DNA from 4 places in the Pseudomonas sp. FW305-70 genome. Region 4 is predicted to be linked to each of the others. Evidence: predicted binding sites of a transcription regulator. Region 4 holds the regulator's gene; each other region holds the start of a gene.
What was found. The regulator sigma-54, encoded in region 4, starts transcription at its own class of promoters, with help from an activator protein. The targets are predictions, from matches to a motif close to ANTGGCATNNANNTTGCTNT.
Positions count from the first base shown of each region.

Region 1 (7,184 bases), on a different contig from region 4:
GCAGCCGACAGCAGCATCTGGAAGCCTTCATCGCTGAGGGTCAGGTTGCGCTTGCCCAGGCCCCGCTCTTCGGTCAGCGCACGCTGCACCAGTTTGCGCAGGGCCGCTTCGTCGAGGCTCTTGAGCACGTAGACGCGGGCGCGGGAGAGCAAGGCGTTGTTGAGTTCGAACGAAGGGTTTTCCGTGGTCGCGCCGATGAAAATCAGCGTGCCGTCTTCGACATAGGGCAGGAACGCGTCCTGCTGGGACTTGTTGAAACGATGCACTTCGTCGACGAACAAAATGGTGCGGCGGCCGTACTGCGCGGCCTGCTGCTTGGCGATTTCCACCGCCTGACGGATCTCCTTGACCCCGGCCAGCACCGCCGAGACCGTTTCGAAGTGTGCATCCGAGACTTCCGCGAGCAATCGCGCCAGGGTGGTTTTGCCCACGCCCGGCGGCCCCCAGAAAATCATCGAATGCAGGGCACCCTGCTCCAGCGCTTCGCGCAAGGGCTTGCCGCGAGCGAGCACGTGTTCCTGACCGACGTACTCGTCCAGGTTGGCCGCGCGCAGGCGGGCGGCCAGGGGCTGGGCGATGGGGGTGCTGCGAAACAGGTCCATGGCTATCTATGAAACCTCACTGGGTCGAATGCCGATCCTGTAGGAGCGAGCTTGCTCGCGATGGACGTTAACGATAACGCTGGCAGCCTGACACCCAGCGGTGCCCTTGAGTCCATCGCGAGCAGGCTCGCTCCTACAGGGGTTCTGCGTTTTATTCCTGGATCACGTCCGCCCCTTTGGGGATCTCGAACTTGAACTTGGACGCCGGGATCGGCTCGTTGGCCTTCACCCCGGTGAACAGGATATTGGTGCGCTGGCCCACGCTGTCGATCAACTGCATGTCGTTGACCAGACCATTGCGGAACGACAGGCGCAGGCTGTCGAACAGGGTGTCCTTGGTCTTCGGCTTCAGGGTGAAGTCGATCACGCCGCCGGCTTCCCTGGCGCTGATGTCGAAGCTCTGGCTGATCTTGGACACGTCACCGGACAGCAGCAAGGCCGGAGTCTGGGTCAGGCGCTGGTCGAGGTTCTTGATGGTGGCCTGTTCCAGGTCCGGGTCCCACAGGGTGACCTTCTTGCCATCGGACACCATGGTCTGTTCGGCCGGTGCATCGGTGTGCCAATAGAACAGGCCCGGGCGCTGCAGGGACATGTCGCCGGCAGTTTCCTGCAACTGGGTGCCGGTGCCATCAAGGGTCAGTTGCGAGAAACGCGCCGTCAGGGTCTGGGATTTTTCCAGCAGTTGGGTCAGGCGTGCCACATCCTTGTCATCGGCGTTAGCCTGGAGCGTGGTCAAAGCCAGTACCGGCAGCAACAGCATGCGGATCAGACGCATGGGAGTCCTCATAACATTCGTGGGAGTGCGAGCGGCGCCAAAGGGCGCCACCCTTTCATGTTCGTGTCAGTCGCGCACCGGGCCAGGGGCCAGGACCTCACGCGAACCGTTGGTGTTCATGGACGTCACGACCCCGGCCATTTCCATGGCTTCGATCATGCGCGCGGCGCGGTTGTAGCCGATCTTGAGCTTGCGCTGAACCGCGGAAATGGAGGCGCGACGGCTTTCCAGCACGAACTGGACCGCTTCGTCGTACAGCGCGTCGGCCTCGGGATCGTCACCGTCGCCGCCCCCGCTGCTGCCTTCGAAGCCGCTGCCCGCCTCTTCGACGCCATTGAGGATATCGTCGTTGTATTCCGGCGCGCCCCGCAGCTTCCAGGCCTCCACCACGCGGTGAACCTCATCGTCGGACACGAAGGCACCGTGAACACGAATCGGCAGACTGGTGCCCGGCGGCATGTACAGCATGTCACCGTGGCCCAGCAGTTGTTCGGCGCCGCCCTGGTCGATGATGGTCCGCGAGTCGATCTTGCTCGATACCTGGAACGCCATGCGGGTCGGGATGTTGGCCTTGATCAGACCGGTGATCACATCCACCGACGGACGCTGGGTCGCGAGGATCAAGTGAATGCCGGCCGCACGCGCCTTCTGGGCGATACGCGCGATCAGTTCTTCAACCTTCTTGCCGACGATCATCATCATGTCGGCGAATTCGTCGACCACCACCACGATGGTCGGCAGCTTTTGCAGGAGCGGCGCTTCGTCGTGGATGCTTTCGCGCTTGTACAGCGGATCGCTCAACGGCTCGCCGGCGTCCTGGGCTTCCTTGACCTTGGCGTTGAAACCCGACAGGTTCCGTACGCCCATCTTGGCCATCAGCTTGTAGCGTCGCTCCATCTCGGCAACGCTCCAGCGCAGGGCGTTGGCGGCGTCCTTCATGTCGGTGACCACCGGGCACAGCAGGTGCGGAATGCCTTCGTAGATCGACAATTCCAACATTTTCGGGTCGATCATGATCAGCTTGGCGTCTTCCGGCCCGGACTTGAACAGGATCGACAGGATCATCGCGTTCACGCCCACCGACTTACCGGAACCGGTGGTACCGGCCACCAACAGGTGCGGCATCTTCGCCAGGTCGGTGATGACCGGCTTGCCGCCGATATCGTGGCCCAGGGCCAGGGTGACCGGGGATTTGAAGTTGTCGTACTCGGGGGTCGACAACACCTCGGAGAAACGCACGATCTGCCGGTCTTCGTTGGGAATCTCGATACCGACCGTGGTCTTGCCCGGAATCACTTCCACCACGCGCACGCTGGTCACGGCCAGGGAACGGGCCAGGTCTTTGGCCAGGTTGGCGATGCGGCTGACCTTGACGCCAGCGGCGGGCTGGATTTCGTAACGGGTAATCACCGGACCCGGGTGGATCGAGTCCACAGTCACTTCGACGCCGAACTCCTTGAGCTTGATTTCCAACAGGTGGCCGACCGCCGCCAGGGATTCGGGCGAATAATTGAGCTGTTTCTTTTCCGCGGGATCAAGAATCGAGATCGGCGGCAAGGTGCCTTCCACGGCGCTGTCGACGAACAGTGGCGCCTGCTTCTCTTTTTCAACGCGTTTGCTCGGCGCGGCAGGTTTTGGCGGCGCGGGTGCAATCACCGGCGGCACCTGCTTCTCACGCTCTGACATGTGCTTGCTCAGGGCCTGCTCACGCTCGATCAACCGCTCCTTGACCTTGGCCTGTTCGCGCTTGTCGGTGACGGTCGGCGCAACCACTTCACCCATACGGTCATCGACTTCACGCAACTGGGCGACCAGCTGTTTGCGCTCGGTACGGGCCGCCCACCAGCGATTGGCCGCCCCCTGGAACAGTTCGAACAGGTCGAGGGTGATCTTGCCGGTGATGTCCATCACCTTGAACCACGACAGGTCGGTAAACACCGTCAGGCCGAACAGGAACAACGCGATGAACAGCAGCGTACTGCCCTGGATATTCAGGGCGTTCCTCGCCAGTTCGCCGAGGCTTTCCCCCAGCGCACCGCCCGCACCGGCCGGCAGACCGGTCGCGGCATGGAAATGAATATGGGCCAGCGCGGCCCCCGACAGCACCAGGAACACCAGGCCGATCAGGCGCCAGGAGAACAGCCAGCCGCTCCACTGCCAAGGCTCGTGACGCTGACGGAAGATCTGGTACGCCTTGACCGCCAGCAGCAACGGGAAAATGTAGGCGAAGTAACCCAGCACCATGAACAGGATATCGGCGCTGTAGGAGCCCGCGGGCCCGCCGAAATTCTGCACGTCGTCGATCTTGCTGTTATGGCTCCAGCCCGGATCATCCTTGCCATAGGTCAGCAAGGCCATCATCAGGAACAGGCACAGGGCACCGATGGCGATCAGCGCACCTTCCTTGAGTCGGTAGTGCAAGTGCTGGCGCCAGAGCGGAACGACGGCTGGTTTAGGTGCTGCGGTGGATTTCTTCAAAACGCTTCTTTTCCTGCGCCAATGGCGCGTCCATCTGTTGAATGTCTAAAAAACCGCCCAATCCAGGCAGGTAAAAAAGTTAACACACGTAACCGGGACTACTTTTAACACTGCGCTCCGGCTTTTATAAACACGGTGCGCACTGAATATATGTAACACGCAGGGCATTGTACGGGTTTGTACGCACGACGCCATGCTTGAGACCCTTGGGTGTAGCATAGTCAACAGCACATGACATGCTATTCAATTTGAGCATGCATTGTCTTTTGTGACAAAGGCTTATGAGGTGTTTTTATGAGCGAAGCGAAGCATTCCCGCCTGATTATCCTGGGCTCCGGTCCTGCCGGTTACAGCGCAGCCGTTTATGCCGCCCGCGCCAACCTCAAGCCCGTTGTCATCACCGGCATACAGGCAGGTGGCCAGCTCACCACCACCGTCGAAGTCGATAACTGGCCAGGCGACGTCGAAGGCCTGACCGGCCCCGTGCTGATGGAGCGCATGCAAAAACACGCCGAGCGCTTTGCCACCGAGATCGTTTACGACCACATCCATACCGCCAAGTTGCAACAACGGCCATTCGAGCTGATTGGCGATGGCGGCACCTACACCTGCGACGCCCTGATCATTGCCACCGGCGCCAGCGCGCAATACCTGGGCCTGCCATCGGAAGAAGCCTTTGCCGGCAAAGGGGTTTCGGCGTGCGCGACCTGTGACGGGTTCTTCTATCGCAACCAGGTGGTCGCGGTGGTCGGCGGCGGCAACACGGCGGTCGAGGAAGCCTTGTACCTGTCGAACATCGCCAGGGAAGTGCACCTGATCCATCGACGCGACAAACTGCGCTCGGAGAAAATCCTCCAGGACAAACTCTTCGAAAAAGCCGCCAACGGCAATATCCGCCTGCATTGGAACCAGAACCTGGACGAAGTGCTCGGCGATGCCAGTGGCGTGACCGGGGCCCGCCTGCGGGACAGCCAAACGGGTGAAACCACAGAGCTGCCGCTGGCCGGGGTGTTTATCGCCATCGGCCACAAACCCAACACCGACCTGTTCATCGGGCAACTGGAAATGCGCGACGGGTATCTGCTGGTCAAGGGCGGCAGCGAAGGCGATGCTACCGCCACGGCGATTGCAGGTGTGTTTGCCGCCGGCGACGTGGCCGACCATGTTTATCGCCAGGCCGTTACGTCTGCCGGTGCCGGTTGCATGGCGGCGCTGGACGCCGAAAAATACCTCGACGACATTCCTGCCGTTTGAAGGCAAACTTTACGGCGGGCCAATGCCCGCCACTGCCCTCCCCTTCTGCAAGCCCGGATGCCATGCTGACTTGGTTACAACGCAACACCTTGCATTTCCCACCGCTGGAAAAGGCCATGCGCGACCCCAACGGGCTGCTGGCTGCCGGTGGCGACCTGTCCGCCGATCGGCTGATCTCGGCTTATCGCCACGGCTGCTTCCCATGGTTTTCCGAAGGCCAGCCGATTCTCTGGTGGTCGCCGGACCCGCGTACGGTTCTGTTTCCCGACGAATTGCACGTCTCGCGAAGCCTGAACAAACTGCTGCGCCAGCAACGCTATCAAGTGACCTTCGACCAGGACTTCGCCGCCGTCATCCGCGCTTGTGCAGCTCCCCGGGATTATGCCGACGGCACCTGGATCACCGAAGCGATGCAGGAGGCCTACATCGAACTGCACAGGCGGGGTCACGCGCACTCGGTGGAAGTGTGGGACGGGGACGAACTGGTCGGCGGCCTGTATGGCCTGGCCATGGGCCGGTTGTTTTTTGGCGAGTCCATGTTCAGTCGCGCTGACAACGCCTCTAAATTCGGCTTTGCCACCCTGGTCCGGCATCTGAAAGACTCGGGGTTTGTACTGATCGATTGCCAGATGCCGACCGATCACCTGCACAGCCTCGGAGCCCGGGCCATCCCCCGCCGTGAGTTTGCCAGCTATCTGGCCGGATATCTGGACCAACCCAACCATGCCACCTGGGTTTGCTGAGCGACATTTGCGCGCGTGGCTTACACTTATTCAAAAGCATTATCCCGAGGGTTGATCATGACCGAGTTGGCGCGTTTGAAGTTCTATGCCACTCAGCCGCACTCTTGCAGTTATCTGCCCGATGAGCAGGCCACCACCCTGTTCCTCGATCCTAGCCAGCCCATGGATGTGCATGTCTATGCAGACCTGTCGGAGATGGGGTTTCGTCGCAGTGGCGATCATCTCTACCGGCCGCATTGCCAGAATTGCAATGCCTGCGTTCCGGCGCGCATTCCCGTGGGGCAGTTCACGCCCAACCGGCAACAGAAACGCATCTTCAAGCGCAACGCGGACTTGCAGGTGCGTCCGGCCAAGCCCCGCTTCAACGAAGAGTACTTCGAGCTTTACCAGCGCTACATCGAACAGCGTCACGCCGATGGCGACATGTACCCGCCCAGTCGCGACCAGTTTTCGACTTTCCTGGTGCGGGACCTGCCGTTTTCACGGTTTTATGAGTTCCGCCTGAATGGCCAGCTGCTGGCCGTCGCCGTCACCGATTTGCTGCCGAACGGTCTTTCGGCGGTCTACACCTTCTACGAGCCAGCCGAAGAGCGTCGCAGCCTTGGGCGCTATGCAATCCTGTGGCAAATCGCCGAGGCCCGGCGACTGGGGCTGGAGGCGGTCTACCTCGGCTACTGGATCAAAAACTGCAAAAAAATGAATTACAAGACTCAATATCGCCCTATTGAGTTGCTGATTAATCAGCGCTGGGTGGTTCTAAACTAGAGCCGGCCCTAAACCCCTTGGCTTAAACCCCACTTTTCGGGCACAATGCACGCCGCTTTTGCCTGGCGCAGTTGCACCGGGCCATTCATTGGACACCGAGGGCTTTACTGCATGTCGAAAGAAGACAGCTTCGAAATGGAAGGCACTGTCGTCGACACCCTGCCCAACACCATGTTTCGTGTGGAGTTGGAAAATGGGCACGTCGTAACCGCGCACATCTCCGGCAAGATGCGCAAGAACTACATCCGTATTCTTACCGGCGACAAAGTGCGCGTAGAGCTGACTCCCTATGACTTGAGCAAAGGGCGCATCACTTACCGCGCCCGCTAATCTGGTCAATACAAGACGCCCGGCTTATGCCGGGCGTTTTTGTTTGTGCGGGATTTAGCTGCCAAACCACTGTAGGAGCGAGCTTGCTCGCGAAAAACCTGAGAACGCCGCGTCAATCCAGGCTTCCCGCGTCATCGTTAACAACCATCGCGAGCAAGCTCGCCCCTACAGACAACAAAAAGGCGCCTTTCGGCGCCTTTTTGCATTGCTTCCAAACGTCAGGCCATCTCGGCCGTG
Region 1 covers NZ_JBYSYZ010000015.1:50,112-57,295, reverse strand. Annotated here, with positions in the region: gene AC3WN7_RS13970 (replication-associated recombination protein A) at 1-602, opposite strand, end outside; gene lolA (outer membrane lipoprotein periplasmic chaperone LolA) at 754-1,377, opposite strand; gene AC3WN7_RS13960 (DNA translocase FtsK) at 1,444-3,855, opposite strand; gene trxB (thioredoxin-disulfide reductase) at 4,150-5,109, shown strand; gene aat (leucyl/phenylalanyl-tRNA--protein transferase) at 5,172-5,852, shown strand; gene AC3WN7_RS13945 (arginyltransferase) at 5,910-6,617, shown strand; gene infA (translation initiation factor IF-1) at 6,729-6,947, shown strand; gene clpA (ATP-dependent Clp protease ATP-binding subunit ClpA) at 7,166-7,184, opposite strand, start outside.
Region 1: the regulator sigma-54 is predicted to act here: its motif matches at 4,080-4,099, upstream of AC3WN7_RS13960 (DNA translocase FtsK).

Region 2 (7,184 bases), on a different contig from region 4:
GGGTGCGCAGGCTGATTCGGCCCAGGCGCAGCTCGTTCTGGCTGCTGATGGCCTGCATCGCGTTGCGCACGATGTTCAGTACGGCCTGAATCATCTGTTCGCGGTCGATCAATACGTCGGGAATGCTTGGGTCGTAGTCGCGCACCAGCGTGATGCAACCCTGGCTTTCGGCTTCCACCAGTTGGCAGACGCGCTCCAGCACTTCGTGGACATTGCACAGGGCCAGTGACGGCAGCTTGTTGGAGCCGAGCATGCGATCGACCAGGTTACGCAGGCGGTCGGCTTCTTCGATGATGACGTTGGTGTAGTCGCGCAGGCTTTCTTCCGGCAGTTCCCGGGCCAGCAATTGCGCCGCGCCACGAATTCCGCCCAAGGGGTTCTTGATTTCATGGGCAAGCCCGCGCACCAGCATCTTGCTGGTCTCCTGCTTGGAAAGCTGTGCTTCTTCCTTGGTGATCCGCAACAAGCGGTCGCGAGGGTGGACTTCAAGCAGCAGCATCGTGTCGCCATTGCTCAGAATCGGCGTTACCGCGTAGTCGACGGTCAGGGTCTGACCGGTGAGGGCGGTCAGCATGGCTTCGCGCTTGGTGAACGGGTGGGCCTGTTCGACAGCCTGGCGCAAGGAGTTCAGCGCTTCGGTCGATTCGGTAAACAACTCACTGATGAACTGTCCATGGCTGCGCTGGCCGCTGATGGCCAGCAGCATCTCCGCCGCCGGGTTCATGTACTCGAGGCGCAGTTCGGCATCGAGCAGAATGGTGGCGGTGGTGAGGTTGTCGAGTAGCAAACGGTGGAGTGCGTCGCTAATGGTCATCGGGACCTCTTTTGGGGCGGAGCATGCGCAAGAAACAAGTGTTGGTAATTAGAAGTTGCAAAAAGTAAACCAAGGCTCCGAAAAGAAGCGCCAATGGCCTGAAACGGGCGTCTGACGCTCGCTTGCGTGGCGTTCTGCCGGCTTTCACGGGTAATTTCGAACCAAAATGGGTTGGAATCTGAGTACGGTGCAAGCAGTTGCACCAATATAGTGCGCAAACCTGCATGAGGTTAGAAAAGTCGCAGGAATGGGGTTTTTCGTGCCGACATCAGCAGTGCAATGAAGCCGGCAATCAGCAGCCAGGCCTTCAGCGCGTGTGCACGCGTTGCAAGGTGAAGGTTGCGGTTGGGCTCTGCTGCACAACGTTTTCGCCATCGATCACTTGCACGGCGAGGCGATGCTCGCCGCGATCGATATTCACCAGTTGCAGGATCGGCACATTGACTGGCTGGCCGTAGGGCTGGCCGTCCAGCAGCAGGCGCAACCGGTGGGGGCTTTTCAGGCGCGGCTTGATCAGTACGTTTATCGTGAAGGTGCCATTGTTGGCGCGCAGGGCTTCGGTATTGGGCAGACCGGTCAGCTCCAGTACTTCATAGGGCTTTTGGGGTGGCTCATTTCGGGTGGTTTCAGCAACAGGCGCGGCTTCGTCGGGAGGCTGGCGCTCAATGCTGTTGAGGGGCGGCAGGTGGACCGGCTGGACGCTGACGCCGTCAGGCGGTTGATTGCTGTACGCAGTGGCGCCGTTGGCGTCTGTGTATTTGTAGATCTGCGCCATGGCGGGCAGGGCGATCAGCAGCAGGATGAACAGAAAACCACGACCCATGGAATCGACCGGAAGCGAAAGCGTTGGGTTGCAGCATAGGTCAGGCCGGGCGGTTAACCCAAGTCGCTAAACATCTGGGCAAGATTTGCCGAGGCCGCCTGAACACAGAAAACCCCTTGTGGGAGCGGGCTTGCTCGCGAAGACGTCAGTACACTCAACATCCTGTTATCAGACAGACCGCTTTCGCGGGCAAGCCCGCTCCCACAGGGATGTGCTTCAGCCGTTGAATCGTTGGCAATAAAAGAGGCCTCCCGAAGGAGGCCTCTTTTTGTCACGCCGCGTGCCGCAGCGCTACCGGATCAGCAGCTGTAGTACAGCTCGTATTCCAGTGGGTGTACGAAGGTGCGTACCTTGATTTCTTCTTCGCTTTTCAGGGCGATGTAAGCGTCGATGAAGTCGTCGCTGAAAACGCCGCCTTTGGTCAGGAACGCACGACCTTTGTCCAGCTCTTCCAGGGCTTCTTTCAGGCTGCCGCAAACTTGTGGAATCTCTTTCGCCTCTTCAGGCGGCAGGTCGTACAGGTTTTTGTCTGCAGCGTCGCCAGGGTGGATCTTGTTCTGGATGCCGTCCAGGCCAGCCATCAACAGTGCGGCGAAGCACAGGTACGGGTTGGCAGCCGGATCCGGGAAGCGTGCTTCGATACGGCGGGCTTTCGGGCTCGACACGTAAGGAATGCGGATCGAAGCGGAACGGTTGCGAGCCGAATAGGCCAGCATCACTGGCGCTTCGAAGCCTGGAACCAGACGCTTGTAGGAGTTGGTCGCCGGGTTGGTGAAGCCGTTCAGGGCCTTACCGTGCTTGATGATGCCACCGATGAAGTACAGGGCGGTGTCCGACAGGCCGGCATAGCCTTCGCCTGCGAAGGTGTTCTTGCCATCTTTCCAGATGGACATGTGCACGTGCATGCCCGAGCCGTTGTCGCCGTACAGAGGCTTAGGCATGAAGGTCGCGGTGCGGCCGTAGGCATCGGCAACGTTGTGCACGACATACTTCAGGGTTTGGGTTTCGTCGGCTTTCTTCACCAGGGTGTTGAACTTGACGCCGATTTCGTTCTGGCCGGCAGTTGCCACTTCGTGGTGGTGAACTTCGACGGTCAGGCCCATTTCTTCCAGTGCGTTGCACATGGAGGTACGGATTTCGTGGTCGTGGTCGAACGGTGGAACCGGGAAGTAGCCGCCTTTGACGCCTGGACGGTGGCCCTTGTTGCCGCCTTCGATGTCCTGGTCGGACATCCAGGAACCTTGTTCGGAGTAGATCTTGAACATGGAGCCGGAAATGTCGGACTTGAACTTCACCTGGTCAAAGATGAAGAACTCTGGCTCTGGACCGGCGAACACGGTGTCACCGATACCGGTGGCTTTCAGGTGCTCTTCGGCGCGCTTGGCGATCGCACGTGGGTCACGGTCGTAGCCTTGCATGCTCGAAGGCTCGATGATGTCGCAGACCAGGATCAGGGTCGGTTCTTCGGTGAACGGATCCAGAACGGCGGTGGAGTCGTCCGGCATCAGGATCATGTCGGAGGCTTCGATGCCTTTCCAGCCAGCGATGGAGGAACCGTCGAACATTTTGCCGACTTCGAAGAAGTCGTCATCCAGCGCATCGCGAGCCGGCATGGTCACGTGGTGCTGAGTGCCTTTGGTGTCCGTGAAGCGCAGATCAATCCATTTGACGTCATGATCTTTGATGAGTTGAACCGACTTCGACATAGTGTCCTCCGGGTGGCTTCGGGCTAGTAGTGGATGCCCTTAAATGTGGGTGATGCCGGCGCGAATACTCTGCCAAGGCAACCTGCCTCACAAGGGAGCAAATTGCATGCCAGTGCCCCAGCATGGGTTTTTTGCCCCAAAAACACGCTTATCAGCCATTAATGCGCTTTAAAGCCGAAAATACCGCCCCGTAATGTGGCGTCAAAATGAATAAATGACCCGTTTTGGTGCGTGCAAAACCTTCTGCACATTAACTGGTTAAACCTTGAGCAATTTCCGCTATAATCCGCGCCCCCCTTTTTCGGCAGGCCCTGCGCGCGCTGTTTCCATGAAATTAATCGTAAAAGTCTTCCCCGAGATCACCATCAAGAGCCGCCCGGTACGGATGCGTTTCATCCGCCAATTGGCCAAGAACATCCGTGCCGTGCTCCGCGATCTGGACCCGGCCGTGGTGGTGAACGGCGTGTGGGACAACCTCGAGCTGGAAACCCGCGTCAGCGATCCCAAGGCCCTGAAGGAGATGGGCGAGCGCCTGAGCTGCATGCCTGGCGTCGCGCACTTCCTGCAAATCGACGAGTACCCGCTGGGTGATTTCGACGACATCGTTGAAAAGTGCAAGCAGCACTACGGTGATGCACTGGCCGGCAAGATTTTTTCCGTGCGTTGCAAGCGTGCCGGCAAGCACCCGTTCAGCTCGATCGATATCGAGAAATATGTCGGCAGCCAGTTGCGCCGTCAGTGTGGTGCCGCCGGGATCGACCTGAAAAAGCCTGAAATCGAAGTCCGCATCGAAGTTCGCGACCAACGGTTGTTTGTGATCCACAGCCAGCACAACGGCATCGGCGGATATCCGCTGGGCGCCCTGGAGCAGACGCTGGTGCTGATGTCCGGCGGCTTCGATTCCACCGTGGCGGCCTACCAGATCATGCGCCGCGGCCTGATGGCGCATTTCTGCTTCTTCAACCTGGGCGGACGTGCCCACGAACTGGGCGTCATGGAAGTCGCGCATTTCATCTGGAAGAAGTACGGCAGCTCCCAACGCGTGTTATTTGTCAGTGTGCCGTTCGAGGAAGTGCTGGGCGAAATTCTCGGCAAAGTCGATAACAGTCATATGGGCGTAGTATTGAAGCGTATGATGTTGCGCGCTTCGTCCCGGATTGCCGATCGACTGCACATCGAGGCCCTGGTCACCGGTGAGGCGATCTCCCAGGTGTCGAGCCAGACGCTGCCGAACCTGTCAGTGATCGATTGCGTGACCGACAAACTGGTCTTGCGCCCGCTGATCGCCAGCCACAAGCAAGACATCATCGACACGGCCAACGAAATCGGCACCGCCGATTTCGCCCGGCACATGCCGGAGTACTGCGGGGTCATTTCGGTTAATCCGAAGACCGCCGCCAAGCGCTACCGTGTCGAGCACGAAGAGAAAGAATTCGATATGGCGGTGCTCGAGCGTGCGCTCGAAAACGCCAAGCTGGTGCCGATCGATCGCGTGATCGACGAATTGGGCCAGGACTTGCAGATTGAAGAAGTCAGCGAAGCGCTGGCCGGTCAGATCGTCATCGACATCCGTCACCCGGATGCCGCTGAAGATGACCCGCTGGAGCTTGCTGGCATCGAGGTACAAACGATGCCGTTTTATGCAGTGAACGCTCGTTTCAAGGAACTGGACCCTACTCGCCAGTACCTGCTGTATTGCGACAAAGGCGTGATGAGTCGCCTGCATGCCCACCATTTGCTCAGTGAGGGGCATGCCAATGTGCGCGTTTATCGACCGAGCTAAGTGCCCGGGGCTGTTTGCCTGTGGCCTGCGTCACCGGCCCCCCGACGCCACCGTCAAGCTGTAACGGCTTTCACGGACGCTACTGTTAATCGCTGCCAAGACTTGTCAGCACACCGAATCCTCTGATCGAGATACACAAGTGATCGAAAATCTACGCAACATCGCCATCATTGCCCACGTTGACCATGGTAAAACCACCCTGGTAGACAAACTCCTGCGTCAATCCGGCACCCTGGAGCGCAACGAGCTCAACGACGAGCGCGTGATGGACTCCAACGACCAGGAAAAAGAGCGCGGTATTACCATTCTGGCGAAAAACACCGCCATCAACTGGAACGGCTACCACATCAACATCGTGGACACCCCGGGCCACGCCGACTTCGGCGGCGAAGTTGAACGCGTAATGTCGATGGTCGACTCCGTTCTGCTGCTGGTTGACGCTCAAGACGGCCCTATGCCGCAAACCCGTTTCGTGACCAAGAAGGCTTTCGAAGCCGGCCTGCGTCCGATCGTGTGCATCAACAAGGTTGACCGTCCAGGCGCGCGTCCGGACTGGGTTCTGGACCAGATCTTCGACCTGTTCGACAACCTGGGCGCCACCGAAGAACAGCTGGACTTCAAAGTCGTCTACGCCTCGGCCCTGAACGGTATTGCCGGTCTGGATCACACCGAAATGGCTGAAGACATGACCCCGCTGTACCAGTCGATCGTCGACAACGTACCTGCGCCGAAAGTCGACCGTGACGGTCCGTTCCAGATGCAGATCTCCGCGCTGGACTACAACAGCTTCCTGGGTGTTATCGGCGTTGGCCGTATCGCTCGCGGTCGCGTCAAGCCGAACACCCCGGTTGTGGCTATCGGCGCCGACGGCAAGAAGCGTAACGGTCGTATCCTGAAGCTGATGGGTCACCACGGTCTGCACCGTGTAGACGTTGAAGAAGCGGCTGCAGGCGACATCGTGTGCATCAGCGGTATGGACTCGCTGTTCATCTCCGACACCCTGTGCCACCCGGACACCGTTGAAGCGATGAAGCCGTTGACCGTCGACGAGCCAACCGTTTCCATGACCTTCCAGGTAAACGACTCGCCATTCTGCGGTAAAGAAGGCAAGTTCGTGACTTCCCGTAACATCAAGGAACGTCTGGACAAAGAGCTGCTGTACAACGTTGCGCTGCGCGTTGAAGAAGGCGACTCGGCTGACAAGTTCAAGGTTTCCGGCCGTGGCGAACTGCACCTCTCGGTACTGATCGAAACCATGCGTCGCGAAGGCTTCGAAATGGCTGTAGGCCGTCCGGAAGTGATCATCCGTCTGGTTGACGGCGTGAAGCACGAACCGTTCGAAAACGTCACCATCGACCTGCCGGAAGAATCCCAGGGCAAGGTGATGGAAGAGATGGGCCTGCGTAAGGGCGACCTGACCAACATGGTGCCGGATGGCAAGGGCCGTGTACGTCTGGAATACAACATCCCTGCTCGTGGTCTGATCGGTTTCCGTAACCAGTTCCTGACCCTGACCAACGGCGCTGGCATCCTGACCTCGATCTTCGACCGTTACGACGTGATGAAGTCCGGCGACATGTCCGGCCGTCAGAACGGCGTTCTGGTTTCGGTTGAAACCGGCAAGGCACTGACCTACTCCCTGGAAACCCTGCAGGCGCGTGGCAAGCTGTTCGTTGAACACGGTCAGGAAATCTACAACGGTCAGATCGTTGGTCTGAACAGCCGTGACAACGACCTGGGCGTCAACCCTACCAAGGGCAAGAAGCTCGACAACATGCGTGCTTCGGGTAAAGACGAAACCATCGCTCTGGTTCCACCTGTTCGCTTCACCCTGGAACAGGCTCTGGAATTCATCCAGGACGATGAATTGTGCGAAGTGACTCCAAAGTCGATTCGCCTGCGTAAGAAAATTCTTGACGAAAGCGAGCGTACCCGCGCTGCCAAGAAAGCCAAGGCATAAGATTTAGCCCCGGCTGAACGAAAACGCCCCCGGTCGAAAGGCCGGGGGCGTTTTTGTTTGTCTGGGATTTGTGTGGTGTTTGTCAGGGCCCCTTCGCG
Region 2 covers NZ_JBYSYZ010000013.1:42,774-49,957, reverse strand. Annotated here, with positions in the region: gene glnL (nitrogen regulation protein NR(II)) at 1-814, opposite strand, end outside; gene AC3WN7_RS12585 (DUF4124 domain-containing protein) at 1,122-1,637, opposite strand; gene glnA (glutamate--ammonia ligase) at 1,937-3,343, opposite strand; gene thiI (tRNA uracil 4-sulfurtransferase ThiI) at 3,672-5,126, shown strand; gene typA (translational GTPase TypA) at 5,266-7,086, shown strand.
Region 2: the regulator sigma-54 is predicted to act here: its motif matches at 3,438-3,457, upstream of glnA (glutamate--ammonia ligase).

Region 3 (7,184 bases), on a different contig from region 4:
TTGTGCGCTGATCAGCTTCGAGTCGGCGCCCAGCACCAGCTCATTGATCGCCTTGCCGAACGCCGGTTCGCCGTGACCACCGATGTAGGTCTTGGTGGACTGGCCGTCCACCAGGCGCTGCTCGGCAAGTTTCACCGACTCGAGAATCGGCGTCAGGCCTTGGGCGTCTTTATAGACACCCACGCCCAAATCGAACTTGCGCGGGTTCGGGTCCTGCGCGTAGGCCTCCATCAGGCCCAGAATCGGGTCGCCGGGCACTCGGCCGATGGCGTCGAAGTGCATTACTTGCGCCCCTCGGCGTCCTTCGCTACTTCGTCAGTGCGCGCGGCCATGATGAAGTCGTTGCGGTGCAGGCCCTTGATCGAGTGGCTCCACCAGGTCACGGTCACTTTGCCCCACTCGGTCAGCAGGCCCGGGTGATGGCCTTCAGCCTCGGAGATTTCACCGACGGCGTTGGTGAAGGCCAGTGCATGTTTGAAGTTCTTGAACAGGAAGACCTTTTCCAGCTGCATGATGCTGTCACGTACTTCGATGTTCCAGTCCGGGATCTGCTTGATCAGGATCGGCAGTTCTTCGTCGCTGACTTGTGGGGCGTCGGCGCGGCAGGCTTCGCAATGGGCTTGGTTCAAGGTGGACATGGTGTGTTTCCTGTAATCGAGTGTTTTTATATCGGTCGACAGTGCCGTCACGCTAAACCAAAGCGACGGTGACTGACAGACTCACTTGTCAGCAAAAGTCGCGGTTCACGCGGCCTTTGGGGGGAATTTCGGCGTGTGCAGACCCATCTGCATCGCTTGCTTGACCATGCCCATGATGTCTTCGTGGGCCAGGTCGAACAGGCGCTTGAGGTTCGGCAGAACGAAATACAGGGGTTGCAGGATGTCGATGCGGTAAGGCGTGCGCATGCATTCCAACGGGTTGAAGGCTTGATGTTCAGGCTCGTTCGACAGGCTGTAGACGGTCTCTTTCGGTGAAGACAGGATGCCGCCGCCGTAGATGCGCTGGCCTTGCGGGGTGTCGACCAGGCCGAACTCGATGGTCATCCAGTACAGGCGCGCCAGGTACACGCGTTCTTCCTTGGACGCCTTGAGGCCGAGCTTGCCGTAGGTGTGGGTGAATTCAGCGAACCAGGGGTTGGTCAGTAGCGGGCAGTGACCGAAGATCTCGTGGAAAATGTCCGGCTCCTGCAAGTAATCAAGCTCTTCGCGGGTCCGAATAAAGGTCGCCACCGGAAACTGCTTGCTGGCCAGCAATTCGAAAAAGGTCTGGAAGGGAATCAGTGCGGGAACCCGGGCAACCTGCCAGCCGGTGGTTTCACCGAGGACCTTGTTGATTTCGCCGAGTTGAGGAATGCGGTCGTGGGGCAGACCGAGTTTTTCGATACCGTCCAGGTACTCCTGGCACGCACGCCCTTCGATCACTTTCAGTTGGCGAGTGATCAGCGTGTTCCACACCGCGTGTTCTTCGGCGGGGTAGTCGATAAAACCTTGCGCATCGGGCTCGCGAGCCACGTATTGCGTCTGCTTCATACTGCTCTCCTGCTAGGGGATTTCGTTCTTGTTATGTACTGCTATGGACCTAGAAATACCCCAAGGATTGCACTGTTGCAGCAGGTGATCGGCGTCACGCGTAGGAAAATCCATCGATATTCGTAAAGTTTTCGTTACAAAGTGATCGTGACCGCGCAGGTATTGAGATTTCTCGGTTTGAAAAACGCTTTGCCTGTCACATAATCTTGACGACTATCTGAGCGCCTCGAAAGAAAAATGCGATCGAGCGCGCACCGCAATACCCCTGTGGGAGCGGGCTTGCTCGCGAAAGCGGTCTGTCTGATACATCAATGTTGGCTATGCCGACGCCTTCGCGAGCAAGCCCGCTCCCACAGGTTGCGCGCCAGGCGTCACAACCTCAATCACTGCTTTTTCAGGCCTTTTTCATGCGTATCAAAGTCCACTGCCAGAACCGCATCGGCATCCTGCGCGACATTCTCAACCTGCTGGTGGAGTACGGGATCAACGTGGCCCGTGGTGAAGTGGGGGGTGAGCACGGCAACGCCATCTACCTGCATTGCCCGAACCTGATCAACATTCAGTTCCAGGCCTTGCGTCCGAAATTCGAAGCGATTGCCGGGGTCTTCGGTGTCAAGCGTGTAGGGCTGATGCCCAGCGAGCGTCGGCACATGGAGCTCAATGCCCTGCTCGGTGCGCTGGAGTTTCCGGTGCTGTCGATCGACATGGGCGGTTCCATCGTCGCGGCCAACCGGGCAGCGGCGCAGTTACTGGGTGTACGGGTCGACGAGGTGCCGGGTATTCCCCTGTCGCGCTACGCCGAAGACTTCGATTTGCCGGAACTGGTGCGCGCCAACAAATCGCGAATCAACGGGCTGCGGGTCAAGGTCAAGGGTGACGTGTTCCTGGCCGACATCGCGCCGTTGCAGTCGGAGCACGACGACAGCGAGGCCATGGCCGGTGCCGTGCTGACGCTGCACCGCGCCGACCGGGTGGGAGAGCGCATCTATAACGTGCGCAAGCAGGAATTGCGTGGCTTCGACAGCATCTTCCAGAGCTCGAAAGTGATGGCCGCGGTGGTGCGCGAAGCACGGCGCATGGCACCGCTGGATGCGCCGCTATTGATAGAAGGCGAAACCGGTACCGGCAAAGAGTTGCTGGCGCGGGCCTGCCACCTGGCCAGTCCGCGCGGGCAGTCGCCGTTGATGGCGCTCAATTGTGCCGGGCTGCCGGAGTCCATGGCCGAGACGGAATTGTTCGGTTATGGCCCCGGTGCCTTTGAAGGGGCGCGGGCCGAAGGCAAGCTCGGGCTGTTGGAACTGACGGCGGGCGGTACGCTGTTTCTCGATGGCGTTGGGGAAATGAGCCCGCGCTTGCAGGTGAAATTGCTGCGCTTTTTGCAGGACGGCTGCTTCCGTCGTGTCGGCAGCGACGAGGAGGTTTACCTCGACGTGCGAGTGATCTGCGCGACCCAGGTCGACCTGTCCGAATTGTGCGCGCGCGGCGAATTCCGCCAGGACCTCTATCACCGCTTGAACGTGTTGTCGCTGCACATCCCGCCGCTGCGCGAATGCCTCGACGGTTTGACGCCGCTGGTGGAGCACTTCCTTGATCAGGCCAGTCGGCAGATCGGTTGCCCGTTGCCCAAGCTCGCCCCGGCGGCCATGGAGCGGCTCAGCCACTACCATTGGCCGGGCAACGTGCGGCAACTGGAGAACGTGCTGTTCCAGGCGGTTTCCCTGTGCGACGGCGGCATGGTCAAGGCCGAGCATATTCGCCTGCCGGATTATGGCGTGCGTCAGCCCCTTGGCGATTTTTCGCTGGAGGGTGGGCTGGACGAGATTGTCGGGCGTTTCGAAAAGGCGGTGCTGGAACGGTTGTATTCCGAGCATCCGAGCAGTCGGCAGCTGGGTAAGCGGTTGGGGGTTTCGCATACCACCATTGCCAACAAGTTGCGTGAGTATGAGGTGGGCAAGAACGAGTCCTGACTCAAGCTTGCTGTGTTTGTGCCGGCCTCTTCGCGAGCAAGCCCGCTCCCACAGGTTTTGTGAACGCCGCAGATCACTGTGGGAGCGGGCTTGCCCGCGAAGGCGACAGATCAGTCACTCAAGAGGCCGGCACTTGCCACCCACCGGCATGACACCGCCGGTTTTTCGTCTTTGACACAAATCACCAATCCCCTTTGATCTCCTCAAGTCCCCTGTTTGCCGGGCCTCGCGCCGCCAAAAACAAGTTGGTCTGCAAATTGCTTATGGCTCAGCAACACAGCAGTGGGCGGCAAACGTCCGGCAGGCAGAGGAAAGAGTGTGGACAAGTACCTTTATGTGGCAATGACCGGCGCCAGCCAGAATGCACTGGCGCAAAAGGCGCATGCCAACAACCTCGCGAACATCTCCACCAACGGCTTCCAGAAAGACCTGGAGCAGGCCCGTTCGATGCCGGTGTTCGGTGACAGCTTTCCGGCGCGTGCGTTTGCCATGTCCGAACGCCCGGCCACGGATTTCTCCCCGGGTTCACTGGTGGAAACCGGCCGGGACCTGGACGTTGCCGTGCAGGGCGGCGGCTGGATTGCCGTACAGAATCCCGATGGTGGTGAAAGCTACGTGCGCACCGGCAGCCTGAATGTTGACGCCCTGGGCGTTCTGCGTGCCGGCAACGGTATGCCGGTCATGGGCAATGGCGGGCCGATTGCCGTGCCGCCGGAGCAGCAGATCGAAGTCGGCGAGGACGGCACCATCAGCATCCGCGCGATGGGCGAAGGTCCGCGGGTGATGGCTGAAGTGGACCGCATCAAGCTGGTCAACCCGGACCTGAAGAACATGACCAAGGGCCTGGATGGATCGATCCACACCAAGGACGGCCAGCCGGCGCAGGCCGATGCCGGCGTCAAGCTGGTGTCCGGGTTCCTCGAGTCGAGCAACGTCAATGCCGTGGAAGAGATGACCTCGGTACTGGCCTTGTCCAAGCAGTTCGAGCTGCACATCAAGATGATGAACACCGCCAAAGACGATGACCAGGCCATGGCTCGGGTCTTGCAGATCAGCTAATTACCAGAACGTCGCGCCGTAAAACAGGCACACGAGGAGAATCGAATGCTTCCGGCTCTATGGGTTGCCAAAACAGGCCTGTCCGCCCAGGACACCAACCTGACCACCATTTCCAACAACCTGGCGAACGTGTCGACCACGGGTTTCAAACGTGACCGCGCCGAGTTCCAGGACCTGCTCTACCAGATCAAGCGTCAGCCAGGCGCCCAGTCGACCCAGGACAGCGAACTGCCGTCGGGTCTGCAACTGGGTACCGGTGTGCGCATCGTCGGCACCCAGAAGAACTTCACCGCCGGCAGCCTGCAAACCACCGAGCAGCCACTGGACATGGCCATCGACGGTCGCGGTTTCTTCCAGATCCTGCAACCGGACGGCACCACGTCCTACACCCGTGACGGCACCTTCCACCTGGACTCCAACGGCCAGATCGTCAACGCCAGCGGCTTTGCCCTGGAGCCGGCGATTGTCATTCCGAACGATGCGCAGACCTTCACTGTCGGCCGCGACGGCACCGTGTCCATCACCGTTGCCGGCAACCCGGCTGCCCAGGTGATCGGCAACCTGCAGACCGCCGACTTCATCAACCCGGCCGGCCTGCAGGCAGTGGGCAACAACCTGTTCCTGGAAACCGCCGCCAGTGGTGCGCCGCAAGTCGGCACACCGGGCCTGAACGGTTTCGGCACCACGCTGCAGAACACCCTGGAAACGTCCAACGTCAGCACCGTTGAGGAGATGGTCAACATGATCACCACCCAGCGCGCCTACGAGATGAACTCCAAGGTGATCTCCACCGCCGACCAGATGCTCTCGTTCGTAACGCAGAACCTGTAATCAAGTCTATGTGGCGGCCTTGAGGCTGCCTGCAACACCGTGAGGTAGGGTCATGAATCGCTATGTATCTGTTCTGGCACTGAGTGGGATCGCCGCGCTCGCAGGTTGCGTGCCTGCGACGCCCAAACCCAATGACCCTTACTACGCCCCGGTGTTGCCGCGCACGCCGTTGCCGGCGGCCGCCAACAACGGCTCGATCTATCAGGCCGGTTTCGAACAGAACCTCTACAGCGACCGCAAGGCGTTCCGGGTCGGTGACGTCATCACCATCACCCTGAACGAAAGGACCCAGGCCAGCAAAAACGCCAACTCGCAAATTGGCAAGAACAGCAAGGCCAACATCGGCCTGAGTTCGCTGTTCGGCAGCAGCGCCACCACCAACAACCCGTTCGGCGATGGCGACCTGAGCCTGAGTGCCAGCTACGAAGGTGACCGCGCGACCAAGGGCGACAGCAAGGCGGCGCAGGGCAATACCCTGACCGGCTCGATCACCGTGACCGTTGCCGATGTGTTGCCCAACGGCATCATCGCGGTGCGCGGCGAGAAGTGGATGACCCTCAACACCGGCGATGAGCTGGTGCGGATTGCCGGCCTGGTTCGCGCCGATGACATCTCGACCGACAACACCGTGTCGTCGACCCGTGTCGCCGATGCGCGCATCACCTACTCGGGCACCGGTTCGTTTGCCGATGCGAGTCAGCCAGGCTGGTTCGACCGTTTCTTCCTCAGCCCGCTGTTCCCTTTCTAGGTGGCTTTCCAGTTGAGCATGTTGAACTTCAAACACCTTATGGTGGCCGCCCTGATGCTGTCGGCAGCCTTCAATGCTCAAGCCGAGCGCCTCAAGGACATCGCCAGCATTTCCGGCGTGCGTTCCAACCAGTTGATCGGCTACGGCCTGGTGGTCGGGCTTAACGGCACCGGCGACCAGACGACGCAGACACCGTTCACCCTGCAGACCTTCAACAACATGCTCTCGCAGTTCGGCATCAAGGTGCCGCCGGGTTCGGGCAACGTGCAGCTGAAGAACGTGGCGGCCGTGTCGATCAGCGCCGACCTGCCGGCGTTTGCCAAGCCGGGTCAGCAGGTCGACATCACTGTTTCCTCCATCGGCAACTCCAAGAGCTTGCGCGGCGGCACTTTGCTGCTGACGCCACTCAAGGGGATCGACGGCAACGTCTATGCGGTGGCCCAGGGCAACCTGGTGGTCGGCGGTTTCGATGCGGAAGGGCGCGATGGCTCGAAGATCACCGTCAACGTTCCGTCGGCCGGTCGCATCCCAGGCGGTGCCTCGGTTGAGCGCGCGGTGCCGAGCGGTTTCAACCAGGGCAACAGCCTGACGCTGAACCTCAACCGTTCCGACTTCACCACGGCCAAGCGCATCGTCGACAAGATCAACAACATGCTCGGCCCCGGCGTGGCCCAGGCCATCGACGGCGGTTCGATTCGCGTCACCGCGCCGCTCGATCCAAGCCAGCGGGTCGACTACCTGTCGATCCTGGAAAACCTCGAGATCGATCCGGGCCAGGCGGTGGCGAAAGTCATCATCAACTCCCGTACCGGCACCATAGTGATCGGCCAGAACGTCAAGGTTTCTCCGGCCGCCGTGACCCACGGCAGCCTGACCGTGACCATCACCGAAGACCCGATCGTCAGTCAGCCCGGCCCTCTGTCCAACGGCACGACGGCGGTGGTGCCGCGTTCGAAGGTCAATGCCCAGCAGGAAGCCAAGCCGATGTTCAAGTTCGGCCCTGGCACCACCCTCGACGAGATCGTGCGGGCGGTGAATCAGGTCGGCGCG
Region 3 covers NZ_JBYSYZ010000043.1:45,738-52,921, reverse strand. Annotated here, with positions in the region: gene AC3WN7_RS24330 (amino acid aminotransferase) at 1-282, opposite strand, end outside; gene AC3WN7_RS24325 (4a-hydroxytetrahydrobiopterin dehydratase) at 282-638, opposite strand; gene phhA (phenylalanine 4-monooxygenase) at 744-1,529, opposite strand; gene AC3WN7_RS24315 (sigma-54-dependent transcriptional regulator) at 1,937-3,496, shown strand; gene AC3WN7_RS24310 (flagellar basal body rod protein FlgF) at 3,815-4,555, shown strand; gene flgG (flagellar basal-body rod protein FlgG) at 4,601-5,386, shown strand; gene flgH (flagellar basal body L-ring protein FlgH) at 5,439-6,134, shown strand; gene AC3WN7_RS24295 (flagellar basal body P-ring protein FlgI) at 6,153-7,184, shown strand, end outside.
Region 3: the regulator sigma-54 is predicted to act here: its motif matches at 3,741-3,760, upstream of AC3WN7_RS24310 (flagellar basal body rod protein FlgF).

Region 4 (7,184 bases):
CTGGCGGCGAACTATATCACTGCAAAGGCTGCACGCCCAAGACCAAAGCCGAGTCATGTGCAACTGCAGGAGTGGTTCAAAGCCCCGTCTAGAGGGTTTCCGGTAGCAAGGAATGACAATGCGCGACGAACTTGCGTGAGGGATTCGATCATAACCGCTATAATCGCCGCCTTTTCATCAGGCTATACGATTTCTGACATGAGCCAATCCAGCGACCTGATTCAATCAGCACAACGCACCATCCGCCTCGAAGTAGAAGCCGTGCAAGGCCTGCTACCCCATATCGACGCAGATTTCGTACGCGCTTGCGAGATGATTCTGGCCAGCAAAGGCCGCGTGGTCGTGGTCGGCATGGGCAAGTCGGGGCACGTCGGCAACAAGATCGCCGCAACCCTGGCCAGCACCGGCACCACGGCATTTTTTGTGCACCCGGCGGAAGCCAGCCATGGTGACATGGGCATGATTACCCGCGACGACATCATTCTGGCGCTCTCGAATTCCGGCTCCACCAATGAAATCGTCACCCTGCTGCCACTGATCAAGCGCCTGGGCATACAGTTGATCAGCGTGACCGGCAACCCTGATTCGCCGCTGGCCAAGGCCGCCGAGGTCAACCTGAATGTTCACGTCGAACACGAAGCCTGCCCGCTGAACCTGGCACCCACCTCGTCGACCACCGCCGCCCTGGTCATGGGCGACGCCCTGGCGGTCGCGCTGCTGGAAGCCCGTGGCTTCACCGCCGAAGACTTCGCCTTTTCCCATCCCGGCGGCGCCCTGGGCCGACGCCTGCTGCTGAAAGTGGAAAATGTCATGCACGCCGGCCAGGAACTGCCGCAGGTCCGGCGCGGCACCCTGCTCAAGGATGCCTTGATGGAAATGACCCGCAAGGGCCTGGGCATGACCGTCATCCTCGAGGCCGACGGCAAGCTGGCCGGAATCTTCACCGATGGTGATTTGCGCCGCACACTGGACCGCAGCATCGACATCCACAGCGCTATCATCGACCAGGTCATGACGGCCCATGGCAAGACCGCCCGCGCCGAAATGCTGGCCGCCGAAGCGCTGAAAATCATGGAAGACCATAAAATCAGCGCGCTGGTCGTGGTCGACAGCGAAGACCGTCCGGTCGGCGCCTTGAACATGCACGACTTGCTGCGTGCAGGAGTAATGTAATGAGTGCGGACCTGCTGCAACGCGGCAAACAGATCAAACTGGCGGTGTTTGATGTCGACGGCGTGCTGACCGATGGACGCCTGTACTTCCTCGAAGACGGCAGCGAGTTCAAGACGTTCAACACGCTCGACGGCCAGGGCATCAAGATGCTGATGGCCGCCGGAGTGCAAACCGCGATCATCAGTGGCCGCAAGACCCCGGTGGTCGAGCGGCGAGCCAAAAATCTCGGCATCCCGCACCTGTATCAGGGCCGCGAAGACAAACTGGTGGTACTCGACGAACTGCTGGCCCAACTGAATTTGAGCTACGAACAGGTGGCCTACCTCGGCGACGACCTGCCGGACCTGCCGGTGATTCGCCGCGTCGGCCTGGGCATGGCGGTGGCCAATGCCGCCGGTTTCGTGCGCGAACATGCTCACGGCATCACCCTCGCCCGTGGCGGCGAAGGTGCCGCTCGCGAGTTCTGCGAATTGATCCTGCGCGCCCAGGACCGCCTCGATGCGGCCAATGCGGCGTACCTGTGAGCCCGATATGCTGAGCAAAAAGTTTCGCAACACCCTGATATTCAGTTGCATCGCGGCGATATTCGTCGCGGTTGGCTACTGGAACATCAGCCCGGAACGCTTCCTCGACAAGCCGGTAACGCCGGTCGATGAAAGCGCGATCGACTATTACGCCATCAACGCCCACAGCGTGCAGTACCTGCCGGACGGCAAGCTGCAATATGATCTGGTGTCCGACAAGGTCGAGCACCTGAAGGCGACCGAGGTGACACTGCTGACCAACCCCGACCTGAACGTGTTCCGCGGCACTGAGTACCCGTGGCACGTCCAGAGCCTGCGCGGCGAGGTCAACCCTGACGGCACACAGGTCGAGCTGATCGATGACGTGCGCATCACGCGCTTCGATGAGAAAAACCGCAAGACCCTGATCACCAGCACCCGCATGACCGTGTTCCCGCAGCAGCAATATGCGCAGACCGAGCAAGACGTTAGAATCGACGGCGCTGGCGGTGTATCGACTGGCAAGGGAATGAAAGCGTATTTGAAAGAAAGCAGGATACACCTGCTATCGAACGTAAGAGGACAGTATGAGGCTCGTTAAAACCCTCCCGATTTTGCTCAGTCTGGGCGCAGCACTGGGAAGCGTGAGTGCCTGGGCTCTGCCGAACGATCAAGAGCAGCCTATCCGCATTCAAGCCGACGACGCCCAACTGGACGACAAGCAAGGTATTGCCACCTATAAGGGTGACGTGATCATCACCCAAGGTTCGATGAAGGTGACAGGCAACACCGTTACCATCACCCGCACCCCGACTGGCGACATTGACGTAGTGACCTCGGTGGGCAACCTGGCGTACTTCGAGCAACTGCAAACGGCTGGCGATACCAAGCCTGTTCAGGGTTGGGGCGTGACGATCCAGTATCACGCCACGCAAAATCGCGTCGTGTTGATCGACAAGGCCAAGGTTGTCGACAAGGACAACAACGTCACCCAAGGCGAGAAAATCGTCTACGACACCGAGAAAAAGCTGGCCAGCGCCGGGCGCGCCACCGGCAGCAAGGTGACCGAGTCGCGTCCGCGCATCGACATGGTGATCCAGCCGAAGAAGAAAACCGACGAGAATAAGGCCCAGTAATGGCAACTCTGAAAGCTCAGCATCTGGCCAAGAGCTACAAGAGCCGCCAGGTCGTGCGTGATGTCAGCCTGTCCATCGACAGCGGTCAGATCGTCGGCCTGCTTGGCCCGAACGGCGCCGGCAAGACCACCTGCTTCTACATGATCGTGGGCCTGGTGCAAGCCGACCAGGGCCGCGTTCTGATCGATGACCTGGACGTCAGCCACCAGCCGATGCACGGCCGTGCAAAAGCCGGTATCGGCTATTTGCCGCAAGAAGCATCGATCTTCCGCAAACTGTCGGTGGCCGACAACATCATGGCCATCCTCGAGACCCGCAAGGAGCTCGACAAGGCCGGTCGTCGCAAGGAGCTGGAAAGCCTGCTGCAGGAGTTCCACATCAGCCACATCCGCGACAACCTCGGCATGAGTCTGTCCGGTGGTGAGCGCCGCCGCGTGGAAATCGCCCGCGCCCTGGCCACCAACCCGAAATTCATCCTCCTCGATGAACCGTTCGCCGGCGTGGACCCGATTTCGGTCGGCGACATCAAACAGATCATTTACCACCTCAAGGCCAAAGGCATTGGCGTGCTGATCACGGACCACAACGTTCGTGAAACCCTGGATATCTGTGAAACCGCCTATATCGTCAATGACGGCCAACTGATTGCCGAAGGTGACGCAGAGACTATCCTGGCCAACGACCTGGTGAAGGAAGTGTACCTGGGCCATGAGTTCCGCCTGTAAACGCTGAGCTGTGCCCAGGCAGGCGCCCGGGCACCGGTCTCGCGATTCTTCGGTGCCCGATGCGAACCTGCGCGTTCAGCCCCCAACATGGGCAGCACCGCAACACAAATTTATAGTTTTTTATTGTTACAGCGCTCTAGGCAAATCCTTCAGTTTCAGGCATATAATTTGCTTATGTTTGGCGCCCCGGCGCCCTGTAGTGGATGGCGCATGTGCGCCGGCGAATAAGGTGTTAAGCCCCTGCCATGAAACCATCGCTAGTCTTGAGAATGGGCCAGCAGCTGACGATGACACCTCAGCTGCAACAGGCCATCCGCCTGCTCCAATTGTCGACCCTGGACCTGCAACAGGAAATCCAGGAGGCCCTGGAGTCCAATCCGATGCTCGAACGCCAGGAAGAAGGCGACGACTTCGACAATTCCGACCCCTTGGCCGACAACGCCGAACAAAAGCCCAACACCGATATCCAGGAACCCTCCTACCAGGAAAGCGCCCCGACGGTTGACAACCTCGATGAGGGTGACTGGAACGAGCGCATCCCCAATGAACTCCCCGTCGACACCGCGTGGGAAGACGTTTACCAGACCAGCGCCAGCAGCCTGCCCAGCAATGACGATGACGAGTGGGACTTCACCACCCGCACCTCGGCCGGTGAAAGCCTGCAAAGCCACTTGCTGTGGCAGCTGAACCTGGCTCCGATGTCCGACACCGATCGCCTGATCGCCGTGACCCTGATCGACTGCATCAACAATCAGGGCTACCTGGACGAAACCCTCGAGGAAATCCTCGAAGCCTTCGATCCGGAACTGGACATCGAACTGGACGAAATCGAAGCCGTCCTGCACCGCATCCAGCAATTCGAGCCGGCCGGCATCGGCGCACGCAATCTGGGCGAATGCCTGCTGCTGCAATTGCGCCAGTTGCCCGCCAAGACCCCTTGGCTGGCCGAAGCCAAGCGCCTTGTCACCGATTACATCGACCTGCTGGGCAGCCGCGACTACAGCCAGCTGATGCGTCGCATGAAGCTCAAGGAAGATGAGCTGCGCCAGGTCATAGAGCTGGTCCAGAGCCTCAACCCGCGCCCGGGCTCGCAAATCGAGTCCACCGAAGCCGAGTACGTCGTTCCTGACGTCATCGTACGCAAGGACAACGAGCGCTGGCTGGTAGAGCTGAATCAGGAGTCGGTGCCACGGCTGCGGGTCAACGCCCAGTACGCCGGTTTTGTGCGCCGTGCCGATACCAGCGCCGACAACACGTTCATGCGCAATCAGTTGCAGGAGGCCCGCTGGTTCATCAAGAGCCTGCAGAGCCGCAATGAAACCCTGATGAAGGTTGCCACCCAGATCGTGGAGCATCAGCGCGGGTTCCTTGAATATGGCGACGAAGCCATGAAGCCGCTGGTCCTGCATGACATCGCCGAAGCGGTCGGCATGCATGAGTCGACGATTTCACGGGTAACGACCCAGAAGTTCATGCACACCCCCCGGGGCATTTATGAACTGAAATACTTTTTTTCCAGTCACGTAAGCACCTCCGAAGGCGGCGAATGCTCGTCCACGGCGATCCGGGCGATCATCAAAAAGCTGGTTGCCGCGGAAAATCAGAAAAAGCCGTTGAGTGACAGCAAGATCGCTGGTTTACTGGAGGCACAAGGCATTCAGGTGGCTCGCCGCACCGTCGCCAAGTACCGCGAATCCCTCGGGATCGCGCCTTCGAGCGAACGCAAGCGGTTGATGTAGAGCCACGCCACAGCGTTCCAGTGGTAGATCATCTGATCTACCGCTTTATGCACTGGCAACGAAGGAGAAGCTGTATGCAAGTCAACATCAGTGGACACCAACTGGAAGTGACCGAACCTCTTCGCACCTACATCGGCGAAAAACTCGAACGATTGGAGCGACATTTCGACAAGATCACTAACGTGCAGGTCACGATGACCGTCGAGAAGCTGAAGCAGAAAATCGAAGCCACGCTGCATATTCCCGGGAATGAAGTGGTCGCCAATGCGGAACATACCGATATGTACGCTGCGATCGATGCACTCACCGACAAGCTGGATAAACAACTCAAAAAGCATAAGGAAAAGACCCAGAGCCTCCTTCAGGGCGCAACCGGTCGTTAACACTCCCAACCCATGATCCGACTTGAAAGTATCCTGACCCCCGGCCGTTCCCTGGTGAACGTGCCGGGCGGCAGTAAAAAGAAAGCCCTCGAACAAATTGCCAACCTTATCCACAAAGAAGTGCCGGATCTGGAGATGCAAGATGTCTTCGAGGCGCTGATTGCCCGTGAAAAACTCGGCTCCACCGGTTTTGGCAACGGCATCGCTATTCCACACTGCCGTCTCAAGGGGTGTGTATCGCCCATCAGTGCATTGATGCACCTGGACGCCCCAATCGATTTCGACGCCATCGACGGCGCGCCGGTTGACCTGCTGTTCGTTCTGCTGGTCCCGCAAGCCGCTACCGATGCGCACCTTGAGCTGCTGCGACAGATCGCCAGCATGCTTGACCGCAAGGACGTTCGCGAAAAACTGCGTAATGCCGCAAGCAACGAAGCCCTGTATCAGGTTGTCCTGGACGAGCAAAACGGTCAGTAATCATGCGCTTGATCATCGTCAGTGGCCGTTCCGGCTCGGGTAAAAGCACCGCCCTCAATGTTCTTGAGGACAACGGCTACTACTGCATCGACAATCTGCCTGCCGGCCTGCTGCCGGAACTGGCCGAACGAGCGTTGATTCATACCGAGCTGATGCAGCCGCTGGTGGCCGTTTCCATTGACGCCCGCAACCTGCCCAGCCACCTGTCACGCTTCCCCGAACTGCTCGAAGAAGTCCGCAGCCGCCACATCCAGTGCGATGTCCTGTACCTGGATGCCGACGAAGAAACCCTGCTCAAGCGCTTCTCGGAAACCCGCCGGCGTCACCCCCTGACCAACGCCAACCGCTCGCTGGCCGAAGCCATCAACGTCGAGAGCGTCCTGCTCGGGCCGATTGCCGACCTCGCCGATCTCAAGATCAACACCACCAGCCTGAACCTCTATCAACTGCGCGACACCATCAAGCTGCGCCTGTTGAACCAGCCAGAACCCGGTACTGCGTTCCTGGTGGAGTCCTTCGGGTTCAAGCGTGGCATGCCGGTGGACGCCGACCTGGTGTTCGATGTGCGTTGCCTGCCCAACCCTTACTGGAAACCGGAATTGCGCGAGCAGTCCGGACTCGATCAACCGGTTGCCGACTACCTGGCGGCACAACCGGATGTCGAAGAGATGTTCCAGGACATTTCCACATACCTGCTAAAGTGGCTGCCTCGTTTTGCCGCCAGCAACCGCGCCTACGTCACCATTGCCATTGGCTGCACTGGCGGACATCACCGCTCCGTCTACCTGACCGAGCGCCTGGGGCAGGCGCTGCAAAAATCCCTGAAGAACGTCCAGGTTCGCCACCGCGACCTCAGCTAAAGGATTCACATCGCGATGCCTGCTCTGGAAATCGAAATCATCAACAAGTTGGGTCTGCATGCCCGAGCGTCTGCAAAATTCGTCGGAGTCGCCGGCCAGTTCAAGGACTGTACGATCAGGGTAGGACGCACACCTGAATCCACAGTCGATGGCAAAAGCATCATGGCCATGATGATGCTCGCTGCCGG
Region 4 covers NZ_JBYSYZ010000064.1:4,023-11,206, reverse strand. Annotated here, with positions in the region: gene AC3WN7_RS27430 (KpsF/GutQ family sugar-phosphate isomerase) at 199-1,173, shown strand; gene AC3WN7_RS27425 (KdsC family phosphatase) at 1,173-1,697, shown strand; gene lptC (LPS export ABC transporter periplasmic protein LptC) at 1,705-2,277, shown strand; gene lptA (lipopolysaccharide transport periplasmic protein LptA) at 2,264-2,812, shown strand; gene lptB (LPS export ABC transporter ATP-binding protein) at 2,812-3,537, shown strand; gene AC3WN7_RS27405 (RNA polymerase factor sigma-54) at 3,783-5,276, shown strand; gene hpf (ribosome hibernation-promoting factor, HPF/YfiA family) at 5,351-5,659, shown strand; gene ptsN (PTS IIA-like nitrogen regulatory protein PtsN) at 5,672-6,136, shown strand; gene rapZ (RNase adapter RapZ) at 6,139-6,996, shown strand; gene AC3WN7_RS27385 (HPr family phosphocarrier protein) at 7,012-7,184, shown strand, end outside.